Regions from separate parts of the Streptomyces sp. NPDC048295 genome, predicted to be linked through region 2. Evidence: riboswitches for the same ligand, from Rfam matches in the RefSeq annotation. Region 2 holds a riboswitch; the other holds the start of a gene.
What was found. A riboswitch is a leader RNA that binds a small molecule or an ion and turns the genes downstream of it on or off. The one in region 2 is predicted to bind cobalamin.

Region 1 (10,177 bases), on a different contig from region 2:
GACGGGCTCGGGCACGTCGGGCGTCCGCGCGCCGCGGCCCAGCAGCCGGGCCAGGGCGCCGCGCCGTACGGGGGAGGGGGCCGGGGCGGGCAGCGTGGGGGCGGTCACCGGCTCCGGAGCGGGCGGCCGCACCGACGCGAGCCGTTCGCGCAGGCCCGCCGCCCGGCGCCGGGCATCGCGGACCGAGAGCGGCAGCGGCTCCCAGCCCGCCAGCCGGCCCAGCGCGACGACCGGCGGGCGGACCGGGGAGACGGCCATGACATCCGCCGGCGCGCCCATGACCGGGGCGGCGCCCGGCGACGGCAGCAGGACGACCTGGTCCGCGTACTGCACCACCCGCTCCAGCCGGTGCTCCGCCATCAGGACCGTCGTTCCCAGGTCGTGCACCAGCCGTTGCAGCACGGCGAGGACCTCCTCGGCCGCCGCCGGGTCCAGCGCGGACGTCGGCTCGTCGAGGACCAGGACCTTCGGGTGCGGGGTGAGGACGGAACCGATCGCGACCCGCTGCTGCTGGCCGCCGGAGAGCGTGGCGATCGGCCGGTCGCGCAGCCCGGCGAGCCCCAGCAGGTCCAGGGTCTCCTCGACCCGCCGGCGCATCACGCCGGGGGCCAGGCCCAGCGACTCCATGCCGTACGCCAGCTCGTCCTCGACCGTGTCGGTGACGAAGTGGGAGAGCGGGTCCTGGCCCACCGTGCCGACCAGATCGGCGAGTTCACGCGGCTTGTGGGTACGGGTGTCGCGCCCGTCGACCGTGACCCGGCCGCTCAGCGTGCCGCCGGTGAAGTGCGGCACCAGACCCGAGACGGCCCCGAGCAGCGTCGACTTGCCGACCCCGGACGGGCCGACGAGCAGCACCAGCTCGCCCTCGGGAACGGTCAGATCGACCCCGCGGAGAGTGGCCCGTGCCGCCCCCTCGTAGCGCACCGAGACCTGCTCGAACCGGATCACTGGATCTCCTTGGAACGCGGGCCGCCCGCGGGCGGCGGCACCGGTGCCACCACCGCGGGCAGCAGCCCGATCAGCACCGCGGCCGCGGGCCACAGCGGAAGCACCGGCGCGACCAGCGGTACGACCCCGGGGTGCAGCGCCGCCCCGTCGGCACCGCCCGCCCAGATCATCGCCACCGCGACCGCGACACCCGAGCCCGCCACCAGACAGGCCCGCGCACCCCACCGGTCGGGCCGGTAGCGGGTACGCACCGAACGGGCCCCGCCGAGCCGCAGCCCGGCCACCGCGGCGACGAGCCCGGCGATCAGCAGCGGCAGCCCGTACACCGCACCCTGCGCGGCCAGCAGACAGTACGTACCGGCGCACACCCCGAGCAGCCCGCCGAGGGTGAGGACGTTCGTGGTGTGCCGGACGGCGGGCGGGACCTGGGCGGTGCGCCCGTATCCGCGCGCGTCCATCGACGCCGCCACCGCGACCGACCGCTCCAGCGCGCCCTCCAGGACCGGCAGCCCGATCTGGAGGACCGCCTTGACGCCACCGGTCGGGCGGCCGCGCAGCCGCCGTGCGGTGCGCAGCCGCATCACGTCGGCGACCATGTTCGGCGCGAACGTCATCGCGACGACGACCGCGACGCCCGCCTCGTACAGCGCGCCCGGCAGCGACTTCAGCAGCCGGGCCGGGTTGGCGAGCGAGTTCGCCGCACCGACGCAGATCAGCAGGGTGGCCAGCTTCGCTCCGTCGTACAGCGCGAAGACCAGCTGCTCGGCGGTGACCCGGCCACCGATCCTGACCCCCTTCGCCCAGTCGGGCAAAGGCACCTCGGGGAGCGTGAACAGCGTGTGGGTACCGGGGATCGGCGAACCGAGAAAGACGGAGAAGACCAGCCGCACACCGACGACGAACAGCCCGATCCGGATGAACGCCCCGTACGAACGTGCCCACGGCGCGTCCGTGCGGCGCACCGCCACGACGTAACCGGCCACCCCCACCAGCAGTCCGAGCAGCAGCGGATTGGTGGTCCGGGACGCGGCGGTGGCGAGGCCGAGCGCCCACAGCCACCAGGCCCCTGCGGGCAGGGCGTTGCTCCGGTTCGCCTCGGGGGCGCGCAGCGGGCGGCTGCGCGCCAGGACGGCGGAGCCGGTCGGGGCGGTCATCCGCGGCGGCGGCGGGACTGCACGACCGCGGCGACGCCGAGAACGAGGACGGCGCCGACCCCGACGAGCACCCCGGCGGACGGGCCGGAGGAGCCGCCCGGGCCGGAGGAGGCGGCGGACCCGGCCGGTGCGGACGGGGCGGAGGCGGACGGGGATGTGGCGGGCGTGCCCTGCCCGTCGCCGGAGACCTGCTCGCCGCAGCCGGAGGCCGGGTAGCCGGTGATCGCGCAGAGCATCGCGTCGCTGCTGTACCGCAGCGGCTTCGCCACCGAGGCGAGCGCCTCCGCGGCGCTCGCGTCGGGGTCCACCCGCGCGCACGCGGTGCGCGGCGTGGGCGGTGTCTCACCGGCCGGGGCGTCCGCGGCCGTGCCCGGGTCGATGACGAGCGCGATCCGCTTGGTGCCGTCCTCGGCCGGGGTGTCCGCGCATATCTTCGTGAAGTCGGGGGCGCGGCGCGGCTTCGCCGAGTCCTGGGAGTCCTCGCTCACCGAGAACCGGAAACCCTGCACCGCCCCGTCGTCCGGCCGGACCAGGGACGGGCCCTGGGTGGCGTACGTCCAGCCGGAGCCGGAGCTCTCCCAGTACGACCAGTACCGGTAGCCGGCCGCCTGGGCCGGTCCGGCGCCGAGCACGGCCAGGACGGCGCCCAGGACCACCAGCAGCGCGGTGGCCCGTCCCGCGCGCCTCACGGCTGCCTGTTCTTGCGGCGGCCGCTGATCAGGAAGAACGCGATCGCGGCGAGGACGAGGCCGATGCCGATGTACCACCACACGCCGCCGATCACGTCGTCGCCGCTGTGGACCTGGTCCTTCTCGGTGGCCTCGTACCCGGTGTCGGCGGACGGGTCGGGCGTCACGACGGCGGCGGGCTCGGGGCCGGCCGCGTTCAGCCGGGCGACCAGGTCGACGCCGCCGAAGTCCCGGGCGTCGTCGCCGGTCGAGTGGGCGGCCAGGATCAGCTGGGCGTAGGCGGCGGGGCCGCTCCCGGCGGCCCAGTCCGCGGAGTTCTTCTTCAGCCAGCCGATGGCCCCGGCCGCCTTGTCCTGGTGGCCGGAGGCGGACAGGGCGACGACCGCGTCGGCGGTGTTGCCGAAGTCGGGCTGCGGGGTGGTGTCGGTGGCACCGGGCATCGGCGCCAGGTCCAGGTGGTTGCTGCCGGCGAGGGCGCCGACGAGGTAGTGGGCACCGTTCTGGGCGGCCTGCTCGGGCGTGAGGCCGGAGCCCGGGTGGCAGCTGGGCGCCTTGCCCGCGGCGTTGTTCCCGACGGCCATCGCCTTGCCCATCGTGCCGAGCACGGCGGCCGCGGTGGCGTCCGCGTTCGCGGCGAGCTTCCCCTTCTTGTCGGGCTGGTACGCGAAGGCGCCGCCGTCCTTGCCGCCGCACGGGATCGCGAGCGCGAGCAGCGGGTCGTAGGGGGTCTTCCCACCGGGGGTGGTGATGTCGGCGAGCCGCTGCCCCTGCCGGGCGAGGGCGCCGATCACCAGGGAGGTGGAGTTGGCGTCGCTGGGCGTGCCGGCGGTGTAGCCCCAGCCGCCGTCCTCGTTCTGCACGGACTTCAGCCAGCGCACCGAGTTGTTCACGGTCTCCCGGTGCCCGCCGACCTCGACCAGCGCCTGGGCGGCGGCCGCGGTGGCATTGGTGTCCCGCACCGTCTTCGCGTCGCACGGCGCGGAGACATCGGGCCGGAACGCGGCGTAGGAGCCGTCGGCGCACTGCTGGGAGACCAGCCAGTCCACCGACTTCGCGGCCGGGGTGACCCCTTCCAGCCGCTGGGCGAGGAACGACATCGACTGCCGCCACACCCCGTCGTAGGTGGGGTCCTTCGTGCCGTACAGCCCGGCGGGCAGTGCGGCGGACGGCGAGGGCGAGGGGGACGGCGCTGCGACCGCGACCGGCGCTGCGGCCGAGCAGAGCACGGCGGCGGTGGCGGCGAGCGTTGCTGCGCTGCGGCGTACGGTCATGGCGGGCGGGGCCTCTCCTGCGGGGTGAACCGGGCACAGGCACGCTCAGGCACCAGGCTCCGGCTCCGTATACCTCGACGGTGCCGACCTCCGGTGGGTCCGGTGGTCCGAGCCGGTCACGACCGCGGACAGGGCATTCCGACTCACCGTCTGCGACGACGGCTCACGGCTGCGTGGTCAGTGCCGGATTCGCACCGGCTTCCCCCTGAACGGGCATGATGACGACCCGCACACTCTACCGGGCGGGCCCGGCCGGGCCCGGGGCGGCTTCGGCCCACCGACGGTGCGGAAACCCACTGGCGGGCAACGCCGGAAACCCACTGGCGAGTTCGGCCCCGAACGGACGACCATGTCCCGCATGAGTGATCAACCCGCACGCTGGACCCAGGCGACCGTCTACCCCGACATGTGGGCGGACCCGGACGACGACCCCCGCAACTCGGAAGGTGCCGGTCCGGACGGCGAGCTCCCGACGCTCCAGGAGTACCTGCGCGACTACCGGCTGACCCTGAGGATGAAGTGCGAGGGCCTGGACGCGGAGCAGCTGGCCCGGCGCTCGGTCCCGCCGTCGACGCTGTCGCTGCTCGGCCTCCTGCGCCACCTCGCCGAGGTGGAACGGGACTGGCGCAACTGGATCACCGACGGTGAGCCGCTGCCCAAGCTGTACGGCAGACGTGACGCGGACTTCGACGGAGCCGTCGCCGATCAGGCCGTGGTCGACGCCGCCTACGCCGATCTGGAGCGTGAGCAGGCCGCGACCGACGCCGCACTGGCCGGCCACGCGGACCTGGGCGAGCGGCTGGGGAAGGACAGCGTCTCCGTCCGGTCGCTGCTGGTGCACAGGATCGAGGAGTACGCCCGGCACTGCGGGCAGGCCGACCTGCTGCGCGAGTGCATCGACGGACGGGTGGGCCAGTGAGGCCCGGCCGGTGAGCTGAAGGGTGCGGGGCGGGGCGGCCCGCCCCGCACTCACACCGCCGTGTACCTCACCGGCTCGCTGCCCGGCACCGCCTCCGCGCGCCCGAGCTTCACCAGCCGCCGCAGATGCGCCTCCGCCTCCGAGACGGCGATGTTCCTGGAGCCGTGCGGGATCTGCTCCCAGGGCCGGTTCCACTCCATCCGCTCGGCCAGCTCCCACGGCGTCAGCGGCTGTGCCAGCAGACCCAGCAGCCCGGTCAGCCGCTCCTCGTGATGGCCGATGAGCTCCTGCACGCGTCCCGCCGCATCGGTGAAGGCGTACTGATGGGCGGGCAGCACCTCGGCGGCCCCGAGCCTGCCGATCCGCTCCAGCGAGTCCAGGTAGTCACCGAGGGGATCGCCGACCGTCGCGTCGTCCGGGTCCTCGTACAGCCCGATGTGCGGACTGATCCCCGGCAGCAGATGGTCACCCGAGAAGAGCCGCCCACGGCCCGGCAGGTTCCCCGGATGCTCCTCCTCCAGATGCAGGCACACATGCCCCGGCGTGTGCCCCGGCGTCCAGATCGCCCGCAGCCTGCGCCCCGCCAGATCGAGCAGCTCACCGGGGACGATCTCCCGGTCCGGCAGCGCGGCCCGCAGCCCCGGCAGCGCCCGCGCCCGCCCTCCGCCGGCCGCGGCGGCCCGCAACGGCGCGAGGTGCTCCTCGGGCGCGCCGACCGCGGTGAGCTTGGCCGCGAGGTACGCCAGCCAGGTACCGGGCCGGGACTCCCGGGTACGCCGCACGATCGCGGTGTCCGCCGCGTGCATGGCGATCCAGGCCCCGGAGGCATCGCGCACCTGCCCGGAGAGCCCGTGGTGGTCGGGGTGGTGGTGGGTGATGACCACCCCGTGGATGTCCGCCACCCCCGTACCGACGGCGGCGAGCCCGGCGCCGAGCGTGTCCCACGCCTCGGGGTCGTCCCACCCGGTGTCGATCAGGACCGGCCCCCGGTCGGTGTCCAGGACGTGCACGAGGGTATGGCCGAGCGGATTGTCCGGGATGGGCACCTTGATGCTGTGCACGCCCCCGCCGTGGTCGGTCACCTGCGTCATGAGGTCCCCATCTCTCCAGACAACGTGCGGAATTGCGGCTCCGGTGCGTCGCCCCCACTGTAACGAGAACTTGTTCCAGTAGTAGCCCTGGTCGACCATCTGGTCCGGGCCATGGGCTCGGCCTTTCGTGGGGCGGCGGTGTCCCGCGCGACGCCGAAGCCGTCCGCGTGCATGTCGAACGGTGTCGCGGACGTGGACTCCTGGAACTGGAACTGGTATCAGTTCTGACACGGAGTCAGATGCCGGGTCGGATACTGAGCCGGGCAACGCGCCGGGCCGCGGGAGGCAGCAGTCATGACCGAGCTTGTCGAACACGGAAAACTGTTCATCGGCGGGGAGTTGGTCGATCCGCTGGGCCGGGACACCATCGAGGTCGTCTCGCCGCACACCGAAGAGGTCATCGGCCGGGTGCCGCACGCGAGTGAGGCGGATGTGGACCGGGCCGTCGAGGCCGGGCGGCGGGCGTTCGACGCGGGGCCCTGGGCGCGGATGGGCCTGGACGAGCGGATCGCGGTGGTGACCAGGATCAAGGACGGCTTCGCCGTGCGGTACGAGGAGATCGCCCGGGTCATCAGCTCGGAGAACGGCACCCCGTACACGTCGAGCGTCATGGTGCAGGCGCTCGCCGCGATGATGGTGTGGGACGCGGCGATCACCGTCGCCCGCGACTTCCCGTACGAGGAGCGGCGGGCCGGGGCGCTCGGGCCGCTGCTGGTGCGCCGGGAGCCGGTCGGGGTGGTCGCGGCCGTGGTGCCGTGGAACGTTCCGCAGTTCACCGCCGCCGCCAAGCTCGCGCCCGCCCTGCTGGCCGGCTGCTCCGCCGTGCTCAAGGTCTCGCCCGAGTCCCCGCTGGACGCCTACATCCTGGCCGAGATCGCCGCCGAGGCCGGGCTGCCGGAGGGGGTGCTGTCGATCCTTCCGGCCGACCGGGAGGTCAGCGAGTACCTGGTCGGGCACCCCGGCGTCGACAAGGTGTCGTTCACCGGCTCCGTGGCCGCCGGGCGCCGGGTGATGGAGGTCGCCTCGCGCAACCTCACCCGGGTCACCCTGGAGCTGGGCGGCAAGTCCGCCGCGGTCATCCTGCCGGACGCCGATCTGGACGCCGCCGTGGCGGGCATCGTCCCCTTCGCCTGGATGATCAACGGCCAGGCGTGCGTGGCCCAGACCCGCATCCTCGTCCCGCGCTCCCGTTACGACGAGACGGCCGAGGCGTTCGCCGCGGCGGCCGGTGCGCTGAAGGTCGGCGACCCGCTCGACCCCGCCACCGAACTCGGCCCGCTGGTCGCGCAGCGCCAGCAGCGGCGTTCGCTCGACTACATCCGGATCGGGCAGGACGAAGGCGCCAAGATCCTCACCGGCGGCGGCCGTCCGGCTTCCCAGGAGCGGGGCTGGTACGTCGAGCCGACCCTCTTCGGTGACGTCGACAACTCCATGCGCATCGCCCGCGAGGAGATCTTCGGCCCCGTCATCTGCCTGCTGCCGTACGGCGACGAGGACGAGGCCGTACGGATCGCCAACGACTCCGACTACGGCCTCAGCGGCAGCGTCTGGACCGCCGACACCGAACGCGGCATCGACATCGCCCGCCGGGTCAGGACCGGTACGTACAGCGTGAACACCTTCAGTCTCGACATGCTCGGCCCGTTCGGCGGGTACAAGAACTCAGGTCTGGGGCGGGAGTTCGGCCCCGAGGGGTACGGCGAGTACTTCGAGCACAAGATGATCCACCTGCCGGCCGGATACGAGGGGGCGTGATGGGGGACCGCTGGGCCGTGGAGGTCGACCGGGGGATCTGCATCGGCTCCGGGATGTGCCTGAACCACGCACCGGGCCGCTTCGCCCTGGACTCCGCCCGGCAGTCGCGCCCGGTGGTCCCGGAGACCGACGCCGACGAGCAGGTCCTCACGGCGGCCGAGGGCTGCCCGGTCGAGGCGATCACGATCACGCTGACCGGCTCGGGGGAGGTCGTCTTCCCGCCGGAGGACTAGGGCGCTTCGTCCGGACCGGGCCGGTCCCCGCGAGCGAGCCCGGCGTGATCCGGACGAAAGGCCCTGGGCGGCGGGCCGGGCGGTCCCGGCGGCATGCGCCGGCCCGGCTACTCCCTTGACCTCAACCAGACTTGAGGTCCTACGGTCGCCACGTCCTGATGATTTTTTGGAAGGAATGGCATGAGCGGCGCGATCAGGGAGTACACGCACGAGGAGTTGGCCGGCCAGCCCATTGGGGCCTGGACCGGTGAGACGTGTCGGTTGGTGGTCGGGGCCATCCGTGCCGAGTTGGCGACGGAGGACCTCACACAGCCGCACTGGTGGACGCTGAACCACGTGGCCAGGGATCCGGGGAAGTGGACCCGCCCGGCACTGACCGCGCGGCTGGAGAAGTACGACGAGCTCGGCCTCGGCTTCGACGGGGTCTTCGACGACCTCGTCGCCCGTCGATGGGTCACGGAGAGCGCCGGGGCCATGACGTTGACCGAGGCGGGAGAGGCCGGGCGGGTCCGGGCCAAGGAGCGGGTCTCGAAGGTGCAGGCGCAAGTGCACGAAGGCATCGACGCGGTCGACTTCGTGACGACGGTCAACGTGTTGCGCCGCATGGTCGCCAACCTGGGCGGCGACGGCAACCTGCCCGGTTAGGGGCCGGGGCTCCGTGGCCGGCCCGGCCGGTTACGGACCCGGTGAACACCCGGCAGCCAGGTCCGGCTGCCGGGTGGCCGGGGCCGCCACGGCCGGGCCGCCGTTAGGAGCGGGGCCCACCCGCGATCGCGGCATCGCGGGTCAACCCGATTGCGCGGCCCTGCTGTTGATGCCTTGGTGCCATGCGCGGGGGCGGCGGAGCGCCGGGGCGGCAGGGGGCGGAGATGTGTCGCAGGCGCTGCCTGGGCCGGGCCGGCCTCGATGTCACTGCTCCCGACCGGGTGTGGCGGAGGGGGTGGAGCGAGTCCGGCCCTCCGGTGACCAGGGCGTCGGCCCAGGGCGTGAACAAGAGGTGCGGTCAACGCCTGAAGCCTGAAACGGTCGCCGCAGTGCTCGGTGACAACGGGTTCGCCGACGTCAACGGGCGCTTCCAGGACGGCAAGGGGCCGTGCCTGGTCACCGTCGACGGCGTGGACCAGGCACGCTGAAGCAGGACCGCGAGCACGCCCTCCGGTCGCCGGCCGAGCTCCGCGCCGAGGTTCCGGCCGGGTGCGGAACCGAGGTGCGTGCCCCGGCCGCCGCTCCGTGCGGGGCAGCCGGCCGCGGATCGGTTCGAGCACCGGCGGGACGACCGGGGCGAGTTCGGCGGGGCGCAGCGTACGCCGTCCCCCGGTGGGGTGTGCCGGGATGGCTCCCATGTGCCTGAAATTATCCAGATGTTTCTTGTCGGAATTTATACGTGTGTGGTACAGGCGAATGCGTCGCAATGGTCGTGGGCGGCGAGTGCTCGCAGTTCGCGCGAAAGGCGCGAAATGCCTTGATGCAGCCCCTCGTTCGGTCAAATGACAGGTACGGAATGTTCAACCTCTGACCAAGATTTTCTTGGTGGAGGGATTCGCGGTGCCTGTCGGGTGTCGATCCGCTGTGCTTCTGAGCTGGGAATGTGACTGCAAGTGGTCGCGCAATGGCTCCCGGTGTCACTTTCTCGTCCCTGTTTCCGTGCTGTTTCCGGGCGTACCGTCTCAACAGATTGTTGACCAAGATCCACATCCCTGCGGAATGCGGGAGATGCGGGTTAATTCGGCATGCCCTCATTCGTCATGTCTCAAAGGAGAAGACGTGCCCGCATCGGAACCGGCCGCGCAGGCGCAGGGCCGGCTTTCTCCTCGTGCCGGGCTGGTGCGGCTGCGCGTACCACTGCGCGGCATCGCTCAGGTCGTACTCGTTTCCAGCCCGTGGTCCGGACTGCTGTTCGCGGTCGCCCTGTTCGTCGGTGGATGGCGTCCCGGCGTGTTCGGCCTGCTCGGTGCCGTCGCGTCCACCGGGGCGGCGGTCCTGCTGGGTGCCGACCGGAAGGGCGTGGGGCAGGGGCTCCAGGGCTACTGCGGTTGTCTCACCGGCATCGCCCTCGTCGTCCGGCTCGGGGCCTCGTGGCAGACCGCGGTGCTGGCCGTGCTCGGGGCGGCGGTCTG
Region 2 (10,177 bases):
GACCCGGTGTCCAGGCCGCAGTCGGCCATCAGCGCGTTGACGGTCTCGGCGGTCGTCTGCCGCACCGGGGTCCAGTTCGGGATGGACGGCGCGTAACGGCCGGATTCCTGGTAGATCTCGGCGTAGGTCTTCCAGCGGGGGTCGGGGCGGACCTTGGTGATGTCCACCGTCTTGTTGACGGGCAGCTGCACGGTGAAGCCGGTGTCACCCGCCATCCCGGTCTTCTGGCCCTCGGCGGAGATGGCGAAGTCGGCGAAGGCATCCTGGCCGGCCATGTTCTCGGAGCCGGCCATCAGGTAGACGGACCCGCCCTCGGCGAGCACGGTGGCGTCCTTCGGCCCCTTGGGCATCGGCACCACCTCGTACTTGTCCTTGCCGAGCGTCTCGTCGAAGCGGGGCAGCAGGTACGGGCCCACGACGAACATGCCGGTCCGGCCGGCCTCGAAGGTCTCGTTGGTGGGCGGGGTCTCCATGGTGACGGCGCCCGGCTGGATGACCTTGGACTTGCAGCCGAGGTCACGGAACCACTGCACGGCCCGGACCGATTCCTCCGTGGCCATCGCGGGCTCGTACTTGCCGTCCTTGGTCTCGGTGATGAAATCTCCGCCCGCGGCCCAGAGGAAGTTGGAGAAGTACCAGGAGGCGTATCCGCGCTTGGTGGACAGCGGGGCGGCGAGGCCGTACGTGTTCTTCTTGCCGTCACCGTCCGGGTCCTTGGTGGTGAACGCCTCGGCCATCGCGGCGAAGTCGTCCCAGCTGCTGGGGACTTCGAGCTTCAGCTTCTCCCGCCAGTCCTTGCGGATGAGCAGCGCGGACGCCTGCGCCGAGTACGGCAGGCCGAACTGCTTCCCGTCCACGCTCCTGCCGGAGTCCAGCCCCTGGCCGACGGCCTGCGCAGCGTTCTTGATCTTGCCCAGGTCGATCTCCCGGAGCAGTCCCTGGCTGTGCATGGCCCCGAGCTGCGTCACATCGTTCATGACGATGTCGGGCAGGTTCTTCTGCGCGGCGCGCTGCTGCAGCTTGGTCTCGAAGTCGTCGAAGATCGCAGTGACCTTGACCTTGTATCCCGTGGCCTTCTCGAAGGCGGCAGCGAGCTTGATCGCCCCCTGCTCCCCCGGTCCGCCCGGTGTCGTCCGGGTCCACAGTTCGAGCGGTGCCTTCGAGTTCTGCTTGGCATCCACTCCCGCAGGCCCCGATGTACAGCTGGTGAGGACCAGTGCGGAAGCGAGAACACCCGCACCGATCCACCGCGATCTCTGCATGACAACTCCTGTTTTCGCCGCATCACAGCTGGCCTGGAAAGCGCTTGCTGGGACGCTAACCGCGTCCGAATCCTTCGGTCAATAGTCCGATGAATGCAAAAGTCTCGCACTGACTCACAAGAACCTCGCCGGACACGGCCCCACCCTCGACCCCCACCGCCCGACACCTCCACAACGGGGGCGAACAGCATCGATCACCCCACGAAACTACCTGGTGAACCGGTAGTTCAGCCGCTCGGAGACGCGATTGACCGCCCGGACCCCGAGCACACCCGGACGCGAGGGCGACCGGGGCGACAGACACCAGACGGCCGGGTTCCACCCGATGCCTTTTCAATCATCCGATGTATCGTGCTGCAAGCACGTCGGCCTAGGCAATGAACAAGCCACGCCAATCTTCAACATCCGGTCAGACATTTCCCCACGCGCCCGATCAGGGCTCACGGGTCGATTCGCTGATGGTCCGTCAGCGAGGAGCTGAGGAGCGTTACGTCATGAACGAGCCGGCACGCAGGCCGACAGCCCTGTTGGTCATGGAGGAAGAACGCAGGGCGGACGTCTACCCCCCTGAGGTCCTGGCCGAGGTCGAACGTCTCGTACAACTGCAGGCCCCGCCCCTCACGCGGGAGCAACTCGACGCGGATCCCCAGGTGTTGGGGCAGGTGGATGTCCTGCTCACGGGCTGGGGCGCGCCCGTCCTCGATGCCGCCCTCCTCTCGCACGCCCCCCGGTTGCGGGCGGTCCTCGTCGCCGCGGGTTCCGTGCGGCACCTGACCACACCCGCGTTCTGGGCGCGTGGCATCCCGATCGTCTCCGCCGCCCCGGCCAACGCGATCCCGGTGGCGGAGTTCACCCTCGCCCAGGTCCTCCTCGGGCTGAAGCAGGTACACCGCATCACCCGCGAGGTGGCGAGCAGTCGCCGCTTCCCCCACAACCCCCAGGTGCCGGGGGCCTACCGGTCACGTGTGGGCCTGCTGGGGCTCGGGCACATCGGCCGTCTCGTCGCGTCCCACCTCGGCCGTTTCGACATCGAGGTCCTCGCCACGGATCCCCTCGCCTCCCCGGACACCGCCCGGCGGGCGGGAGTACGGCTCGTCGGCATCGAGGAACTGTTCGCCACCAGCCAGGTCGTCAGTCTCCACGCCCCGCTCCTGCCCGAGACCCGCGGCACGATCGGAACGCGGCTGCTGAACTCCATGGGGCCGGGCGCGACGCTGATCAACACCGCCCGTGGCGCGCTCGTCGACGAGACCGCCGCGGCGGAGGTCCTGCGCGCCAGACCCGACCTCACCGCCGTACTCGATGTCACGCACCCGGAGCCTCCCGCCCATGACTCGCCACTCTTCACCCTTCCCAACGTGGTCCTGACACCCCATCTCGGTGGTGCCCTCGGGGCCGAACGTCATCGTCTCGGAGAGCTTGTGCTCGACGAACTCCGACGCTTTATACATGACGAGCCTCTTCAGTACGCCATAGACCCCGCCCGCGCGGCATCACTGGCCTGAGGCCGCGGAGGCCGTCGTCGCAGGTGCGGCCCCGGCGCGGTGGGGCCGCACACGCGACGTCAGCGAAACGTCAGCGAAACGTGGGTGGAACGTCAGCGTGGGGCAGGAGAGTTCGGGGCCTGCCAGGCCGTCGGCGCCGGCTCGTGACCGCGCACCGGGGTTCATGTACCGGTGTGTTCGCCTGTCGGTGTGTTCGCCTGTCGGTGTGTTCACGTGTCGATGTGTTCGTGTGCGGTGGTGTCGTACGTCGATGTGTTCGCGTGGTGACGGTGTCGCACGTCGGTGTGTTGGCACGTCCCGGCGGGCCGGCCGCAGACAGGACGCCGAAGGAATCGTTCATCAGCGTTCGGAAGCCCAGGGCCACCGTCGTCGCGGCCGCTGCCGTGGCGGGAATCGCCATGGCGGCCGTACCGGTCCACGCGAGCGTGTGCGAGCCGGGCGGCGGTGCCCGGTCGGACAGCTGCGAGCTGCACCGGGGCTGACCAGTGGCCCGGCTCGACGGTGTCCGGGCCACATCCGGCCGTGTCGCGCACGGTCGGCCACGGAAGAACTGTCAGTGCGGCCTCCAGACGTACTTGCCGCCGCCCACCCACCGCACCACGTCGGGGTCGTCGAGGTCGTGGACCTTGATTCCTGCGGCCGAGGCAGCGCTGAGTACATCCATCATCGATGTCGCGGCGCTGACAACCTCCCCGTCGATCTCCACCAGACGGAAGGGCGGATCACCGGGCTGCACTCCCAGCACGGTGATCCTGGGCATCGAGATATGAGGACTGCCACTTTCGGTCATGCGTAGATCGCTTCCACGTCACCGGCGACACTATGCCCGGCGGCGGTGTCCTCGGCGCCATGTCACTCGTACACACGCTTTCCCGAGCAGCGGCGGGCAACAGCCGAGTGCGGCGATCACCGCCATCCGGGGCACAGGGACGCGGGCGCCGGTACGAGGAGCAGCCTGACGGCGGACCGGGCCCCGGCCGGTGCTGCGGGCGGGGCCCGGTCGTATGCCTCTGTCGGGGCCCGGTCGTATGCCGCTGTCGGCCGGCCGGGCCCCGAGGGGGGTCAGTCCTCGCCCTCCAGGTTGCCCTCCGTCTCCAGGTATGCCTGGCGCAGCGCTTCGAGGACCGCCGGGTCCGGCTTGGCCCACATGCCACGGGACTCCGCCTCCAGGAGGCGCTCCGCGATGCCGTGCAGGGCCCAGGGGTTGGCCTGCTGGAGGAACTCACGGTTGACCGGGTCCAGGACGTACGTCTCGGTGAGCTTGTCGTACATCCAGTCGGCGACCACGCCCGTCGTCGCGTCGTAGCCGAAGAGGTAGTCGACGGTGGCGGCCAGCTCGAAGGCGCCCTTGTAGCCGTGCCGCCGCATCGCCTCGATCCACTTGGGGTTCACGACCCGGGCACGGAAGACCCGTGAGGTCTCCTCCACCAGGGTGCGGGTGCGGACCGTCTCGGGGCGGGTGGAGTCGCCGATGTACGCCTCCGGGGCGGTGCCGCGCAGGGCGCGGACGGTGGCCACCATGCCGCCGTGGTACTGGAAGTAGTCGTCCGAGTCGGCGATGTCGTGTTCACGGGTGTCGGTGTTCTTGGCCGCGACCGCGATCCGCTTGTACGCCGTCTCCATTTCCTCGCGGGCCGGGCGGCCGTCGAGTTCACGTCCGTAGGCGTAGCCGCCCCACACCGTGTAGACCTCGGCGAGGTCCGCGTCGGTGCGCCAGTCCCGCGAGTCGATGAGCTGGAGCAGACCGGCGCCGTACGTACCGGGGCGGGAGCCGAAGATGCGCGTGGTGGCGCGGCGTTCGTCGCCGTGGGCGGCCAGGTCGGCCTGGGTGTGGGCGCGTACGTGGTTCTGCTCGGCGGGCTCGTCCAGGGAGGCGACGAGGCGGACCGCGTCGTCGAGCAGGCCGATGGTGTGCGGGAAGGCGTCGCGGAAGAAACCGCTGATGCGCAGGGTGACGTCGATGCGCGGGCGGCCGAGCTCGGCCGGCGGGATCGCCTCCAGGCCGGTGACGCGGCGCGAGGCGTCGTCCCAGACCGGGCGGACGCCGAGCAGCGCGAAGGCTTCGGCGACGTCGTCACCGGCGGTGCGCATCGCGCTGGTGCCCCACAGGGACAGGCCGACCGAGGTCGGCCAGTCGCCGTTGTCGGTGCGGTAGCGCTCCAGGAGCGAGTCGGCCAGGGCCTGGCCCGTCTCCCAGGCGAGACGTGAGGGTACGGCCTTGGGGTCGACGGAGTAGAAGTTGCGGCCGGTCGGCAGGACGTTGACCAGGCCGCGGAGCGGGGAGCCGGAGGGTCCGGCGGGGACGAATCCGCCGTCCAGCGCGTGCAGGGTGTGGTCGAGTTCGTCGGTCGTGGCGGCCAGCCTCGGCACCACCTCGCGGGCCGCGAAGTCCAGGATGTCGGCGACCGCCCGCGGGTGGCCGGCGGCCACCTCGGCGACGGCGTCCGGGGACCAGCCCGCGTCCTCCATCGCCTGGACCAGGGCGCGGGCCCGCTCCTCGGTCTCGTCGGCGGTGACGCGGGTCGCGGCGGACTCGTCGAGCCCCAGGGCCTCGCGCAGGCCCGGCAGGGAGGCCGTGCCGCCCCAGATCTGGCGGGCGCGCAGGATCGCGAGGACGAGGTTGACCCGGTCGGCACCTGCCGGGGCGCCGCCCAGGACGTGCAGGCCGTCGCGGATCTGGGCGTCCTTGATCTCACAGAGCCAACCGTCGAGGTGCATGATGAACTCGTCGAAGCCCTCGTCCTCCGGACGGTCCTCGAGTCCCAGGTCGTGATCGAGCTTGGCGGCCTGGATCAGGGTCCAGATCTGGGCGCGGATCGCCGGGAGCTTCGCCGGGTCCATCGCCGCGATCTGGGCGTGCTCGTCCAGGAGTTGTTCGAGGCGGGCGATGTCCCCGTAGCTTTCGGCACGTGCCATCGGCGGCACCAGGTGGTCCACGAGGGTGGCGTGGACGCGCCGCTTGGCCTGTGTCCCCTCGCCCGGGTCGTTGACCAGGAACGGGTAGACCAGCGGGAGGTCGCCGAGGGCCGCGTCGGGGCCGCAGGATGCGGAGAGGCCGGCGTTCTTGCCGGGCAGCCACTCCAGGTTGCCGTGCTTGCCGAGGTGGATCATCGCGTCGGCGCCGAAGCCGTTGTCGTCGGCCCGGGCCGCGATCCAGCGGTAGGCGGCCAGGTAGTGGTGCGAGGGCGGCAGATCGGGGTCGTGATAGATCGCGATCGGGTTCTCGCCGAAGCCGCGCGGCGGCTGGATGAGGATGAGCAGATTGCCGTGGCGCAGGGCAGCGAGCACGATGTCGCCGTCCGGGTTGCCCGACCGGTCCACGAACATCTCGCCCGGGGCGGGGCCCCAGTGCCGCTCGACGGCTTCGCGGAGCTCGGCCGGGAGGGTCGCGTACCAGCGCCGGTAGTCGGCGGCCGGGATGCGGACCGGGTTGCGGGCCAGCTGCTCCTCGGTGAGCCACTCCTGGTCGTGGCCGCCCGCCTCGATCAGCGCGCGGATCAGCTCGTCGCCGTCGCCCGACGCGAGGCCGGGGACTTCCCGCGTACCGAAGTCGTATCCCTCGGCGCGGAGTCGGCGCAGCAGGGCGACGGCGCTGGCCGGGGTGTCGAGGCCGACCGCGTTGCCGATCCGGGAGTGCTTGGTCGGGTACGCGGACAGGACGAGCGCGATCCGCTTCTCGGCGGCCGGGATGTGGCGCAGCCGGGCGTGACGCACGGCGATCCCGGCGACACGGGCGGCGCGCTCGGTGTCGGCGACGTACGCGGGCAGGCCGTCCTCGTCGATCTCCTTGAACGAGAACGGCACGGTGATCAGGCGGCCGTCGAACTCGGGGACCGCGATCTGGCTGGCGGCGTCCAGCGGGGAGACGCCCTCGTCGTTGTCCTCCCAGTCGGTGCGTGAACCGGTGAGGCAGAGGGCCTGGAGGATGGGTACGTCGAGGCCGCTGAGGACGCCCGCGTCCCAGGATTCGTCGTCGCCGCCGGCCGAGGCCTCGGCGGGCCGGGTGCCGCCCGCGGCGAGGACCGTGGTCACGATCGCGTCGGCGGCGCGCAGCTCTTCGATGAGTTCGGCCTCGGGGGTGCGCAGCGAGGCGACGTACAGCGGCAGCGCGCGGGCGCCCGCGTCCTCGACGGCGCGGCAGAGCGCCTCGACGAACGCGGTGTTGCCGCTCATGTGGTGGGCGCGGTAGTAGAGCACGGCGACGACCGGGCCGTCGGTGCGCCGGGGGGTGCGCTCCAGCGGGCCCCAGGAGGGTGCCGGGGCGGGCGGTGCGAAGCCGTGGCCGGTGAGCAGCACGGTGTCGGAGAGGAAGCGGGCGAGCTGGTCCAGGTTGGCGGGACCGCCGTGGGCCAGATAGGCGTGGGCCTCCGCGGCGATGCCGATGGGAACGGTCGAGGCGGCCATCAGCTGGGCGTCGGGGGCCTGTTCGCCGGTGAGGACGACGACGGGGCGTCCGGTGGCGAGCACTTGGTCGAGACCGTCCTGCCAGGCGCGTACGCCGCCGAGGAGGCGTACGACGACCAGGTCGACGCCGTCGAGCAGCTGGGACAGGTCCTGGAGCGGGAGCCGGGAGGGGTTGGCGTAGCGGTAGGGGACCGGGCCGTCCGAGGCGCGGGCACTGAGCAGGTCGGTGTCGGACGTCGACAGGAGCAGGATCATGCGGCGTCGGGCCTTCCTCGGGGTGTCCACGCCCCGGGCGGTGTCGGAATGAGGCTCCCCTGCTCGAACGGGTTCGAGTGTTCGGGGAAGGGAGTTCCTGACTTGCCAGGCCGTGGCCGGGCTCACAGTGGCGGGACCGTGCCGGAATCGCACCGGACTTCCTCCCCTGTCGCCGTCTGTGGCGACGACGTGCCGGATGGCTCGTCAGTAGGCATAGTAAGGGCCGGTCAACCGATGGAGGACATACGGATCCGGTCGGATGGTCGGTATGCTCGCCGCCATGCCCCGACCTGCCACTTCGCCTTCACCGCCGGGAGACGCGTCTGCCCGGGACCGCGGTGACGCCTGCCCCGGCACGCTTCGGCTGCACCGGGCGGACGACGGCTCGCTGGCCCGTGTCCGGGTTCCCGGCGGTCTGCTGACGGCGGTGCAGGCAAAGGCCCTGGGGGCGCTGTCGGAGAGTCTGGGCGATGGTGAGTTGCATCTCACTTCGCGCGGCAATGTCCAGTTGCGCGGGCTGGGTCCGGACTGCGGAGCCGAACTGGCCGACCGGCTGGGCGAGGCCGGGCTGTTGCCCTCCGCTCGCCACGAGCGGATACGCAACATCGTGGCGTCACCGCTCTCGGGGCTCGACGGCCTGGGCGCGCGGGACGTCGGCCCCTGGCTGTCCGAGCTGGACGTGCTGCTGTGCGCGGGCGGGAGGACGGCGGGGCTGTCGGGCAGGTTCTTGTTCGTGCTAGACGACGGCCGTGGCGATGTGGACGCGCTGGGCGGCGATGTGACGCTGCTGGCGCAGGACGACGGAACGGCGCTGCTGCGGATCGGCACGGCCCCGGCCACCGCACGGATACCCGGCGCACGGGCGCCGCGGGCCGCCCTCCTGGCGGCCGAGACCTTCCTGGAGCAGGCGTCGGGCACCGGCGCCTGGCGTGTACCGGATCTGCCCGGCGGCGCCCGGTCCCTCCTCGAAGAGGTCGTACGACGGTTGCGGGAGGCGGGGCCCGGCACCGTCTCCACCGAGGACCGTGCCTGTCCGCCGGACTCGGACGGCCCCGCCCCCGGAGTCGTGACGGGCCCGCAGGACTCGGCCGCGCTGTCGGTCGGCATCCCCCTGGGGCGCATCGCCCCGGCGCAGTGGCGGTCGCTGACGGAGACGGCCCACCACCGGGGCGTCGGTGAGTTGCGGCTGACGCCGTGGCGCGGGGTCGTCGTACCCGGGGTGGAGCGGCGGCAGGCCGCCCGGTCGCTGGACGAGCTGGGGGCCACCGGTCTCGTCGTCGGCCCCGGCTCCCCCTGGACCGGGGTGGGTGCCTGTATCGGCCGGCCCGGCTGTGCGAAGTCGCTGGCCGATGTGCGGGCCCAGGCGACGGCCTCGGTGGGGGGCGCGGGGCTGCTGCCGGTGTACTGGTCCGGCTGCGAACGCCGCTGCGGGCATCCCCGCGGCGAGTGGGTCGACGTCGTGGCCACCCCGGACGGACACCGGATCTCCCTCGTGCGGGGCGAGGAGCGGGGCGCGCCCGTGAGCGTCCCCGACAGCCCCGGCACTCTCGCCGCGGCGGTGGCCGCTGCCCGCCGCGCGCGCGGCTGACCCCCGTACTCCCACTCCCCTGTACCCGACGTCGCACGCCCGAGGAAGAGAGCGAAAGCACTGTGCACCAGTACGAGAAGGACGGACCGGCGATCTATCGCCAGTCCTTCGCCACGATCCGCGCGGAGGCGGATCTCGCAGGCCTGCCCGCCGATGTGAGCCAGGTCGCGGTCCGCATGATCCACGCCTGCGGGATGGTCGACCTCGTCCGTGATCTCGCTTTCACCCCGGACGCGGTCGCCCGCGCCCGCGCCGCGCTGCGGGCCGGCGCACCCATCCTGTGCGATGTGGCCATGGTCGCCAGCGGTGTCACCCGCAAGCGGCTGCCCGCGGACAACGAGGTGGTGTGCACCCTGTCCGACCCGGCGGTGCCCGGGCTCGCGAAGGAGTTGGGCACCACTCGCAGCGCAGCCGCCCTGGAGCTGTGGCGCGACCGGTTGGAAGGCGCGGTCGTCGCCGTCGGGAACGCACCGACCGCGCTGTTCCGGCTGCTGGAGATGATCGAGGAGGGCGCGCCGCGCCCCGCCGCGGTCATCGGTGTGCCGGTCGGCTTCATCGGTGCAGCCGAGTCCAAGGACGCCCTGGCCGCGCACCCCTCCGGGCTGGAGCATCTGATCGTCCGAGGCCGTCGCGGCGGCAGCGCCATCGCGGCCGCCGCCCTCAACGCGATCGCCAGCGAGGAAGAGTAGACGTGAGCGAGCAGAAGACGGGCCGGCTGTACGGGGTCGGGCTCGGCCCCGGCGATCCGGCTCTGATGACCGTACGCGCGGTGGAGATCATCGCCGAGGCCGATGTCGTGGCGTACCACAGCGCCCGGCACGGACGGTCCATCGCCCGGTCCATCGCGGCGAAGCACATCCGTGCCGACCATGTCGAGGAGCAGCTGGTCTACCCCGTCACGACGGAGACCACGGACCACCCCGGCGGGTACCGGGGGGCGATGGAGGAGTTCTACGCCGAGGCGGCGGCCCGTCTGGCGGTACATCTGGACGCCGGTCGCACGGTCGCGGTGTTGGCCGAGGGCGACCCGCTCTTCTACGGCTCGTACATGCACATGCACAAGCGGCTCGCCGACCGCTATCCGACCGAAGTGATCCCGGGCGTCACCTCGGTGAGCGCGGCGGCCGCGCGGCTCGGGACCCCGCTCGTCGAGGGCGAGGAGG

Region 1: another riboswitch for cobalamin. It lies ahead of AB0D53_RS13410 (prenyltransferase/squalene oxidase repeat-containing protein); the one in region 2 lies ahead of cobN (cobaltochelatase subunit CobN).

The regions. Positions count from the first base shown of each region.
Region 1 covers NZ_JBEZLL010000007.1:255,192-265,368, reverse strand. The annotation lists gene AB0D53_RS13425 (ATP-binding cassette domain-containing protein) at 1-948, opposite strand, end outside; gene AB0D53_RS13420 (energy-coupling factor transporter transmembrane protein EcfT) at 945-2,102, opposite strand; gene AB0D53_RS13415 (SCO2322 family protein) at 2,099-2,791, opposite strand; gene AB0D53_RS13410 (prenyltransferase/squalene oxidase repeat-containing protein) at 2,788-4,062, opposite strand; cobalamin riboswitch at 4,172-4,307, opposite strand; gene AB0D53_RS13405 (DinB family protein) at 4,421-4,981, shown strand; gene AB0D53_RS13400 (MBL fold metallo-hydrolase) at 5,032-6,072, opposite strand; gene AB0D53_RS13395 (aldehyde dehydrogenase) at 6,367-7,827, shown strand; gene AB0D53_RS13390 (ferredoxin) at 7,827-8,060, shown strand; gene AB0D53_RS13385 (MarR family transcriptional regulator) at 8,241-8,705, shown strand; gene AB0D53_RS13380 (urea transporter) at 9,825-10,177, shown strand, end outside.
Region 2 covers NZ_JBEZLL010000016.1:52,582-62,758, reverse strand. The annotation lists gene AB0D53_RS23455 (sugar ABC transporter substrate-binding protein) at 1-1,262, opposite strand, end outside; gene AB0D53_RS23450 (hydroxyacid dehydrogenase) at 1,757-2,767, shown strand; gene AB0D53_RS23445 (hypothetical protein) at 3,321-3,557, opposite strand; gene cobN (cobaltochelatase subunit CobN) at 3,830-7,426, opposite strand; adenosylcobalamin (AdoCbl) riboswitch at 7,514-7,594, opposite strand; gene cobG (precorrin-3B synthase) at 7,695-9,014, shown strand; gene AB0D53_RS23430 (precorrin-8X methylmutase) at 9,077-9,703, shown strand; gene AB0D53_RS23425 (precorrin-2 C(20)-methyltransferase) at 9,706-10,177, shown strand, end outside.